Regions from separate parts of the Pantoea nemavictus genome, predicted to be linked through region 1. Evidence: predicted binding sites of a transcription regulator. Region 1 holds the regulator's gene; each other region holds the start of a gene.
What was found. Region 1 encodes ArgR, which controls arginine synthesis, uptake and breakdown. Its sites were predicted from a motif close to ANTGAATAAAAATACANT; they were not measured.
Positions count from the first base shown of each region.

Region 1 (3,281 bases):
CACGGTTGCTCTCAATGATGCGGTAATGGCTGGCACCTTGAGCATCGGCCTTCTGCGACAGTTCCTGGCGAACGTTGGTCTGGTCGCCATCAACACCGCTTACGCTGATGGTTTGGTTAAGAGATTGCAGCTGTTCAGCTTGTTGATTGGAAACCAGGCTTGCGGCGTTTGCGCCAAAAGAAAGAACAGAAGCCAGGCCCAGTACTGCGATAGCTAATTTGGTTTTCATGATTCACTCTCCTGAAATTTGGGTCGGCAACCTGAGAGGCAAGTGCGTCTCAAACGGGTCGCCGTTCACATTGCGTTGAATCTGTAACTTATTTGTACAGTTCAGCGGTCGCGTGGTAGTTGTCACCGGTATTCGCTTCGATCACTCGGTAAGCTTTTGCACCTTGCTGATCGGCTTTGTCATTTAACTGCTGACGAATATCCATTGGGGAGCCACCCACGCCGCTGACGCTGATGGTGCCTGCGGGTTGCAGATTCGCAGCCTGTTCGGCATTGATAGAATCTGCTGCAAAAGCACCAAATGACAGGGCAGAGAGAACACTTAGCGTTGCGATAGTAGTTTTAACGTTCATGATATTTTTCCTCGTCGTCTATTTTTATCTTTTTCTTTCGTGTGATTTGCATCACGAAACTAAGTATAGATCTAATCACTCACGAAATTAATATCTAGCTAATAATGTTTGGTTGTAATTCTTTATCCTTATGGCACTTTTTTAGAACCGGAAGTTATAAAAAACGCCTGGATCTTAACCAATGACAGCTATTTCAATGTAAAAACAATGATCTACATCAAATTATCTTTTAGTGCGAAAGATCATGGTTGATCTCGCTGGCTGATACGCTGCGGGTAGGTAATGACACTTAGGACCATATGTAAAGCAGCGTAAAATAGCGCATTAGGCTAAGCAGGCGCAAAGGTCGTACCAATATTCATGGAGGAAAAGAACCGCTGGGTATATGGATAACTTATTATTTACAAAGGAATTTGTAACAGCATGGTTACGGATGATGCGGGTGAGGAGAAATAACCGGCAGAGATTCTGCCGGCATGCAGCAGGTTTTTATAGCTCTTGTTCGAATAAAACCAGTACAGCATCGTGCAGCTGTTTCACCGAGAAGGTGCGCGCAGGAGTAATAAAGATGGTGTCATCACCAGCGATGGTACCGAGGATACCTTCGGCTTTGCCGAGCGAATCCAGCAGGCGTGCAATCAGCTGCGCCGCGCCGGGGCTGGTGTGAATTACCACCAGGGCATCGTTATAGTCGATATCCAGTACCAGATTTTTCAGCGGGCTGGTGGTGGTGGGGACGCCGAGCTCGGCGGGCAGGCAGTAAACCATCTCCATCTTGGCATTGCGCGTGCGCACCGCGCCAAACTTGGTCAGCATACGAGAAACTTTGGACTGATTGATGTTCTCGAAGCCGTCTTCCTGCAGCGCCTGCACAATTTCGCCCTGGGAGCTGAATTTCTCTTCCTTCAATAAGGCTTTAAACGCCTTAATCAAGTCGTCTTGTTTTGATGGGTTTCGCATAAGCTACCAATAAAAGAGGGTTGCAGCAGGCAACAGGCCTACGGCAGATAAATTATTATGCATTTAGATGAATTTTTATGCAATAAGTCTGGTGAGAGAATCGCGGTTACATCCTGCGGGGGCGAGATGATACCAGAGTTTTACGCTGCGCCAAAATAGCGGGTTGGCGCGCAAAGCGAAGGTTGCAAAGTTGTTATATTATTGATGTGGTAACAACTATATCGATGATCATTGCCGTCCATTGTCTTCTGGCTGCGAATGTATCATTCAGGCGACTTCTGAAGTGGAGATGTCTCGGGAGCCGATTGCGGCGTAGTTTAAGTGCGCGACAGGTTTAGTCGCTATCGCCTGAGAAGTTGATTAAACTCGTAACCTGATGGATTTTCGGCATATCTCTGCCCCACCTTAATAAGGAGTTCAGGATGAAAGTTGCCGTTCTCGGTGCCGCTGGTGGTATTGGCCAGGCGCTCGCACTGCTGCTCAAAACGCAATTACCCGCAGGCTCAGCTCTCTCACTTTATGACATCGCGCCGGTAACGCCGGGTGTGGCGGTGGATCTCAGCCATATCCCAACGGCAGTCACCGTTGAAGGGTTCAGCGGTGAAGATGCCACGCCAGCGCTGCATGGTGCCGATGTGGTGCTGATCTCTGCGGGTGTGGCACGTAAACCGGGCATGGATCGCGCCGACCTGTTTAACGTCAACGCCGGCATCGTGCGTAACCTGATCGAACAGGTTGCCAGCACCGCGCCGAAAGCCCTGATTGGCGTCATCACCAACCCGGTGAATACCACGGTGGCCATTGCGGCCGAAGTGCTGAAGAAAGCTGGCGTGTATGACAAAAATCGCCTGTTTGGCGTTTCAACCCTCGATATTATCCGCGCCAATACTTTTGTGGCCGCGCTGAAAGGCAAGCAGCCGAACGAGATTGAAGTGCCGGTTGTTGGCGGCCATTCAGGCGTGACTATCTTGCCGCTGCTGTCGCAGGTTAAAGGCGTGAGTTTTAGCGAACAGGAAGTGGCGGATCTGACTAAACGAATTCAGAATGCCGGCACCGAAGTGGTGGAAGCCAAAGCCGGCGGCGGGTCGGCTACGCTGTCGATGGGACAAGCGGCGGCACGTTTTGGTCTGTCGCTGATTCGCGCATTGCAAGGTGAAGCTAACGTGGTGGAGTGTGCGTATGTGGAAGGCGAGGGTGAATACGCGCGCTTCTTCTCGCAGCCGCTGCTGCTGGGTAAAAATGGCATTGTCGAACGCCGCCCGCTTGGGACGTTGAGTGCGTTTGAACAGCAGGCACTGAAGGGCATGCTGGAAACGCTGAAGAAAGATATCGCGCAGGGCGAAGAGTTTGTGAAGTGATTGGCTCTGTGCTGCAGTAAATAACGCCCGGCTTCTGCCGGGCGTTTTGTTTTTATAATCCGCCGGACTTAAACGTCTGGCTGGAGGGGGTTCCGTTGCTGGCGGGGGTTTTCCTGCCCAGCGTTTCCATGCGCACCTGGAATGGTGGGAACGGCATCTCAATCCCGTGCTCTTCAAAGCCGCGCAGAATCAGCTGATGCAGTTCATGGCGTAGCGGCATGCGGTGTCCCATCTCCGCCGCATGTACACGCAGTTCAAACAGCTGAATACCCTGCTGCAAATCGACCAGGAATACATCCGGCGCCGGCATATCGAGCACATAAGTACAGCGATCGGCTGCCTGCTTAAGAATGTTGGTCACTTCATCACTGTTAACCCGCGC
Region 1 is NZ_JBBGZW010000001.1:1,650,082-1,653,362, reverse strand. Features, by position in the region: gene WH298_RS07450 (YdgH/BhsA/McbA-like domain containing protein) at 1-229, opposite strand, end outside; gene yhcN (peroxide/acid stress response protein YhcN) at 318-581, opposite strand; gene argR (transcriptional regulator ArgR) at 1,071-1,541, opposite strand; gene mdh (malate dehydrogenase) at 1,964-2,899, shown strand; gene mscM (miniconductance mechanosensitive channel MscM) at 2,952-3,281, opposite strand, start outside.

Region 2 (3,281 bases), 300 kb from region 1:
TTGCTGTTTCAGACGCTCGAAGGTCTTCTTCAGCAGCTCAGGATGATTCGCGCCCTCGCCGCTGCGGGAAATGGTTTGATACTGCTCAGCGACGTTGGTGAGATTAAGGAACTGGCTAAACGCACGCGCAACCGGCAGCAGCTCGTCATTCGACAGATTTTGCAGCGTGGTCAGCAGTTCCTGACGATGGGTGTCATTTCCCGCACGGGATGACTTAGAGAGTTTACGGATGGTCTCCACCTGGTCGAGGATGTTCTCTCCTAGTGCATCCTTAATCGTATCCCCGAGCAGTTTGCCGAGCATACTGACATTACTTCGCATTGCGGAATATTGTTCGTTCATTGGACCCTGACACCCTCATCATCTTTTTAAATATCCCCACGGGAATTATCCACGGGCATAACATCGTCTTTTATCTAGCCACGTATCTACCTGCACGTCAATTGCCTTAAATCCGTGTAAATGTGCTGCTAAATAGCGGAAATTCAAAGAATTTGCTTGGAGCGAAGCGAGATAAGTTATTCTTATTATCAAATCCCGAACAATGACGGGGCAATTTGCTGATTTAACAGTGAAATGCCCCATCTGTTGTTCATCAATGACAAAAATGCTGCACCACTTGGGTGATAAGCGCATGAGTCGGCTTGATAAATGCGGTATCAATAAACTCATCTGGCTGGTGGGCTTGATTGATCGATCCCGGGCCTAAAACCAGCGTTGGGCACAATTGCTGGATAAAGGGCGCCTCGGTGCAATAGTTCACCACCTCGGTTGGCACGCCGAGCAGCTTCTCCACCACCTGCACCAGCTCGTGATCGGCAGGGCATTCGTAGCCTGGAATCGGCGGATGCAGCTCGCCCACGGTTAAACGTCCTGGCCAGCGCGCGCTGACCGGCGCCAGCGCGTCATTCAGCAGACCATCCAAATCGCTCAGGGTTAAGCCCGGCAGCGGGCGAATATCCATGTGCAATTCACAGCAGGCGCAGATGCGGTTGGCCGCGTCGCCACCATGAATATGACCAAAGTTCATGGTTGGATAAGGAATGGCAAAACCATCGTGGTTGTAACGCTCTTTCAGCGTGTTACGCAATTGCATCAGCTGGGTAATGGATTCGTGCATCAGTTCGATGGCGTTCACGCCGCGCGACGGATCGCTGGAGTGGCCCGATTGCCCCTGAATACGGATTACATTCGACAGATGGCCTTTATGCGCGCGCACCGGCTTGAGCGACGTTGGCTCGCCGATGATGGCGCAATCGGGACGCAGCTGGGTCGATTCAGAGAAATACTTTGCGCCCGCCATGGTGGTCTCTTCATCAGCGGTCGCCAGAATGTAGAGCGGCTTGCTGAGTTTGGTCACGTCAACGTCACGCAGCGCATCCAAAATAAAGGCGAAGAAACCTTTCATATCCGCGGTGCCCAAGCCGTAAAGCTTGTTGTCGTGTTCGGTCAGCGTGAAGGGATCGCGCGTCCAGCGGCCATCATCGTAGGGTACGGTATCGGTATGGCCGGCGAGTAACAGGCCGCCTGCGCCCAATCCACTGCGTGCCAGCATATTGAATTTATGCCGCGTGCCAGGCACCGGCTGCACTTCTACACTGAAGCCAATATCGCGGAACCAGCCGGCCAGCAAATTGATTAAAGTTTCATTACTCTGATCCAGTGCGCTATCGGTTGCGCTGATTGATGGCGTGGCAATCAACTGGCGGTAGAGTTCGATAAAAGGTGGTAATTTTGTCTTCACTGTTGACGGTCCTTGGGTTAGGATGTATCAATATTCATGCATTAATAGTGAATAAAAATACAATAACGTCGCTTGCATGTGAAGCATCAAATCTTCTGCAAACGGCATCCTGGGCAACGGGGCAAGGCCGCGACCCGATACGTGTGACTGTAAAAAGGTATACAGCCTGATGTTGAATACGCTGATCGTTGGTGCCAGTGGTTACGCTGGCGTAGAGCTTGCCACCTACCTGAATCGCCATCCGCATATGAACATAACCGCTTTGGCGGTTTCAGCGCAAAGCCCGGATGCTGGAAAGTTATTGTCGGATTTGCATCCGCAGCTCAAAGGCATTGTCGATTTGCCGCTGCAGCCGCTGAGCGAAGCCTCGGAATGGGCCGATAAAGTGGATGTGGTGTTCCTCGCGACTGCGCACGGAGTCAGCCACGATCTGGCACCTGAATTCCTCAAAGCCGGTTGCGTGGTGTTCGATCTCTCTGGCGCGTTCCGCGTTAACGACGACGCTTTCTATACGCAATATTACGGTTTCAGCCATCAGCATCAGGATTGGCTGGATAAAGCGGTTTATGGCCTGGCCGAATGGCAGCACGACAAAATCAAAGATGCGCAGTTGGTTGCGGTGCCGGGTTGCTACCCAACCGCAGCACAGCTTTCGCTGAAACCGCTAATCGAGGCCGGTCTGCTTAACGATGCACAGTGGCCGGTGATTAATGCCACCAGCGGCGTGAGCGGTGCAGGACGTAAAGCCAACGTTGCCACCAGCTTCTGTGAAGTGAGCTTGCAGCCATACGGCCTGTTTAATCACCGTCATCATCCGGAAATCGTCGCGCATCTCGGCACGCCAGTGATCTTCACGCCACATCTGGGCAGTTTCCCGCGCGGTATTTTGTCGACCACCACCTGCCGCCTGAAAGCGGGCGTGACGCAACAGGATGTGGCCGATGCCTTCCATAATGCTTACCACGACAAGCCGCTGGTGCGCGTGTATGACAAAGGCGTTCCGGCGCTGAAAGCGGTGGTCGGTTTGCCATTCTGCGACATCGGCTTCGCCATGCAAGGCGAGCACCTGATTGTGGTCGCTGCTGAAGATAACCTGCTGAAAGGCGCCTCCTCGCAGGCGGTTCAGTGTTTGAACATTCGTTTCGGCTTCCCCGAAACGCTCTCTCTGATTTAACGAACGGATAACGCAATGAATCCATTGATCATTAAACTGGGTGGCGTGCTGCTGGATAGCGAAGAAGCGCTGGCCCGTCTGTTTGATGCCCTGCTGGCATATCGCAATGAACATCAGCGTCCGCTGATCATTGTGCACGGTGGCGGTTGCGTGGTGGACGAGCTGATGAAGAAGCTCGCGCTACCGGTGAAAAAGAAGAACGGTTTGCGCGTGACGCCAGCCGATCAGATTGACATTATTACCGGTGCGTTAGCCGGTACCGCCAACAAAACGCTGCTGGCGTGGGCGAAGAAATATGGCATCGGCGCAGTGGGTTTGTGCCTGGGCGATGCCGGTTTGGTCAACGTTGCACAGTTCGATGAA
Region 2 is NZ_JBBGZW010000001.1:1,946,146-1,949,426, reverse strand. Features, by position in the region: gene ppc (phosphoenolpyruvate carboxylase) at 1-342, opposite strand, end outside; gene argE (acetylornithine deacetylase) at 596-1,744, opposite strand; gene argC (N-acetyl-gamma-glutamyl-phosphate reductase) at 1,914-2,918, shown strand; gene argB (acetylglutamate kinase) at 2,934-3,281, shown strand, end outside.
Region 2: the regulator ArgR is predicted to act here: its motif matches at 1,791-1,808, upstream of argC (N-acetyl-gamma-glutamyl-phosphate reductase).

Region 3 (3,281 bases), 1.1 Mb from region 1:
GCCGAGCTTGAGCAATCTAAAGCAAAACTGTTTGAACAGCAGGGCGTGATTGCGGCATTGTAAGCGCTTCAGTCCAACTGCTTAATCGAAGCCGGGCACTGCCCGGCTTTTTTATACCGGAAGATAATGATGACCACCGACGCCCCCATCAATTTAAAGGTGCGCCCGATTACAGCCGCCGATAATCCGCTGATCGCGCAGGTGATCCGCGATGTGTCAGCCGAATTTGGGCTGACGGCGGACAAAGGTTACACCGTGTCCGATCCCAATCTGGATCGCCTTTTCGAACTGTACAGTGAAGCCAATAGCGCCTACTGGATTGTTGAACATGAAGGCGTAGTGGTGGGCGGCGGCGGCGTTGCACCGTTGGCTTGTAGCGCACCGGATATTTGCGAGCTGCAGAAAATGTATTTCCTGCCGCAGGTGCGTGGCTTAGGTCTGGCGCGCGATCTGGCGCTGCGCGCCATGGAACATGCTCGTCAAAAGGGGTTTCGCCGCTGTTATCTGGAAACCACCGGCAGCCTGACGCGCGCGATTAAATTATATGAGTCGTTGGGCTTTGAGCTGATTGACAGCGCGATGGGCTGTACCGGGCACGTGGATTGCGAAGTGCGGATGTTGAAGGTGTTGTGATTTGATGTGCTCGCTGTGATGTGCTCGCTGTCCCCCTCCTCGGTCTTCCCCCATAAATGGGGGAGGAGGATGCTGCTATATGTGGGTTGGGAGCTGCATGTGGCAGAATCTCCTTTCCCCGCAAGCGGGGGAAGGCCGGGATGGGGGACTGCGAGCACATATCTAAACCGTCGGCACACCGCTATGAAAACGCAATTCGCCATCCGGCTCGCTGATTAAGCGCGCTTCTGTCGCACCAAACGCCTGTACGCGTGGCGCAATGTCCTTCGGCGAAATCTGCTGCGCCAGCTTCAGATAATCCTGGTAATGACGCGCTTCCGATCGCAACAGCGAAATGTAGAACTTCTCAAGCTGCTCATCCAGATACGGCGCCAGGCTGGCGAAACGTTCGCAGGATCGCGCTTCGATGTACGCTCCGCAAATCAACTTATCCACCAGCGCATCTGGCTCATACGTGGCGATTTCACGGATCAGCCCTTTGGCATAACGGCTGGCGGTGATTTTACGATAGGGCAAACCGCGCGACTGCATGATTTCCCACACCTGATAAAAGTGATGCAACTCCTCTTTGATCAGCAGCACCATCATCTCTACCAAATCGTCGGCCCACGGCAGCTCATTGCGCACAATGATACTTTTGGTCAGATTTTTGTGGGCGTTGATAAAGTTGCTGTCCGGTTCATCGCGGTAGATAAAATCTTCATACGGCTTAAGCCACGCCAGAATGGCATCGCCACTCGGCTTATCCGCCACGTATTTACGGATGATAAACACCGCGGTTTGCGCGGCCTTCAATTCGCAAACCATATGATCGGTGAGCAGCAGCGTCAGATTTTCCGGCTTGCGCGCTTCATCAATCCACGCGTGTGGCGTGCGGCAATGCAGGAATTGATAGATCGGTTCTAATAGCGGAGCGTAATTCATGGGCAATCTTTTGTCTTACGGGGAGAAGGAATCGGGGCGGCGGGCGCCGCCCGTTAAGGAAGGCTTAGTGGCGTACACCGTTGTCTTCTTCGTCGTCGATGAATTCGCCATCGTCGTCTTCATCTTCGGCATCGGGATCTTCAAAGTAGGTGCCCCAACCGTCGTAATCGACGTTGTAGCTGCCCGCCAGATTCACCAACTGCTCAACCTGCGCGTCAATCAGCTCCGGCTTCAGCGCGCCTTCGCTCAGGATATCAACGCACATCACTTTGCTGCCGTCTTCCAGCTCCAGCTCCTCTGGCTCGCTCACTTCATAGCCCAGCTTGAAGGCATCAACCGCCACCTTCTCCAGCGAGTCGAAATTGTTGCAGGAGAGATGATGCTCGATAGTGTAAAGCGCATCGGGATCGCTGCCGTCTTCCAGCAGCTCTTCAATGATCAGTCGCGTCTCTTCGCGCTGTTCTTCCAGCAATGCTTCATATGCCATGGGTGTGTCCTCAAAATATTCGGCTGAATAAGATTATTTTCCCACACTGCCTCGCGCGCCACTACACAAAACAACAAGTTTCTTAACGCCGGGGTTGAAAATGCATATTCATACGGTTAGATTGAATTTTAATTCATTTCATGTGGGCAACTGGAGCGCTGTATGAGTCAGCTGTATCAAAGACATTTCCTGAGATTGCTGGATTTCACCCCGGCCGAAATCGATTCTCTGCTGAGTCTGGCAGGTGAATTAAAACACGCAAAGAAAAATGCCGGCGAAACGCAGTTCCTGAAAGGCAAAAACATCGCGCTCATCTTCGAAAAAGACTCGACTCGTACCCGATGCTCTTTCGAAGTTGCCGCTTACGATCAGGGCGCTAACGTCACCTATCTCGGCCCGAGCGGCAGCCAAATCGGCCATAAAGAGTCGATGAAAGACACCGCACGTGTGCTGGGCCGCATGTATGACGGCATTCAGTATCGCGGCTACGGCCAGGAACTGGTGGAAACCTTAGCGGAGTTCGCTGGCGTGCCGGTATGGAACGGGCTGACCACCGAATTTCACCCTACGCAGCTGCTGGCCGATCTGTTGACCATGCAGGAACATCTGCCCGGCAAATCGCTGAATCAAATGACGCTGGTGTATGTGGGCGATGCGCGCAACAACATGGGCAACAGCATGCTGGAAGCTGCAGCGCTAGTGGGGCTGGATCTGCGTCTGGTGGCACCGAAAGGCTGCTGGCCAGAAGCTGAATTAGTCGAACAATGCCGCGTGGCCGCGCAGCAAACCGGCGGCAAAATCACGCTGACCGAAGATATCGCCGAAGGCGTGCAAGGTGCCGACTTCATCTACACTGATGTATGGGTGTCGATGGGCGAAGCCAAATCGGTGTGGGAAGATCGCATCGCCCTGCTGCGTCCTTATCAGGTGAATAGCGCGATGCTGGCCCTGACCGGTAATCCGCAGGTGAAATTCCTGCACTGTCTGCCGGCTTTCCATGACGATAAAACCACGCTCGGCCGCCAGATGGCTGAACAGTATGGTTTGCACGATGGCATGGAAGTGAGCAATGAAGTGTTTGAATCGGCACACAGCATCGTGTTCGATCAGGCAGAAAACCGCATGCACACCATTAAAGCGGTGATGGTCGCCACCTTAGGTAAGCGATAAATATAGCGAAGCAAACGTTTACCTTGCGCGCGATATTTGCTTGCTGCAAATCAGTGAATGCGTATAA
Region 3 is NZ_JBBGZW010000001.1:2,731,279-2,734,559, reverse strand. Features, by position in the region: gene WH298_RS12480 (valine--tRNA ligase) at 1-63, shown strand, start outside; gene WH298_RS12475 (GNAT family N-acetyltransferase) at 130-633, shown strand; gene miaE (tRNA isopentenyl-2-thiomethyl-A-37 hydroxylase MiaE) at 796-1,557, opposite strand; gene rraB (ribonuclease E inhibitor RraB) at 1,622-2,044, opposite strand; gene argF (ornithine carbamoyltransferase) at 2,207-3,214, shown strand.
Region 3: the regulator ArgR is predicted to act here: its motif matches at 2,165-2,182, upstream of argF (ornithine carbamoyltransferase).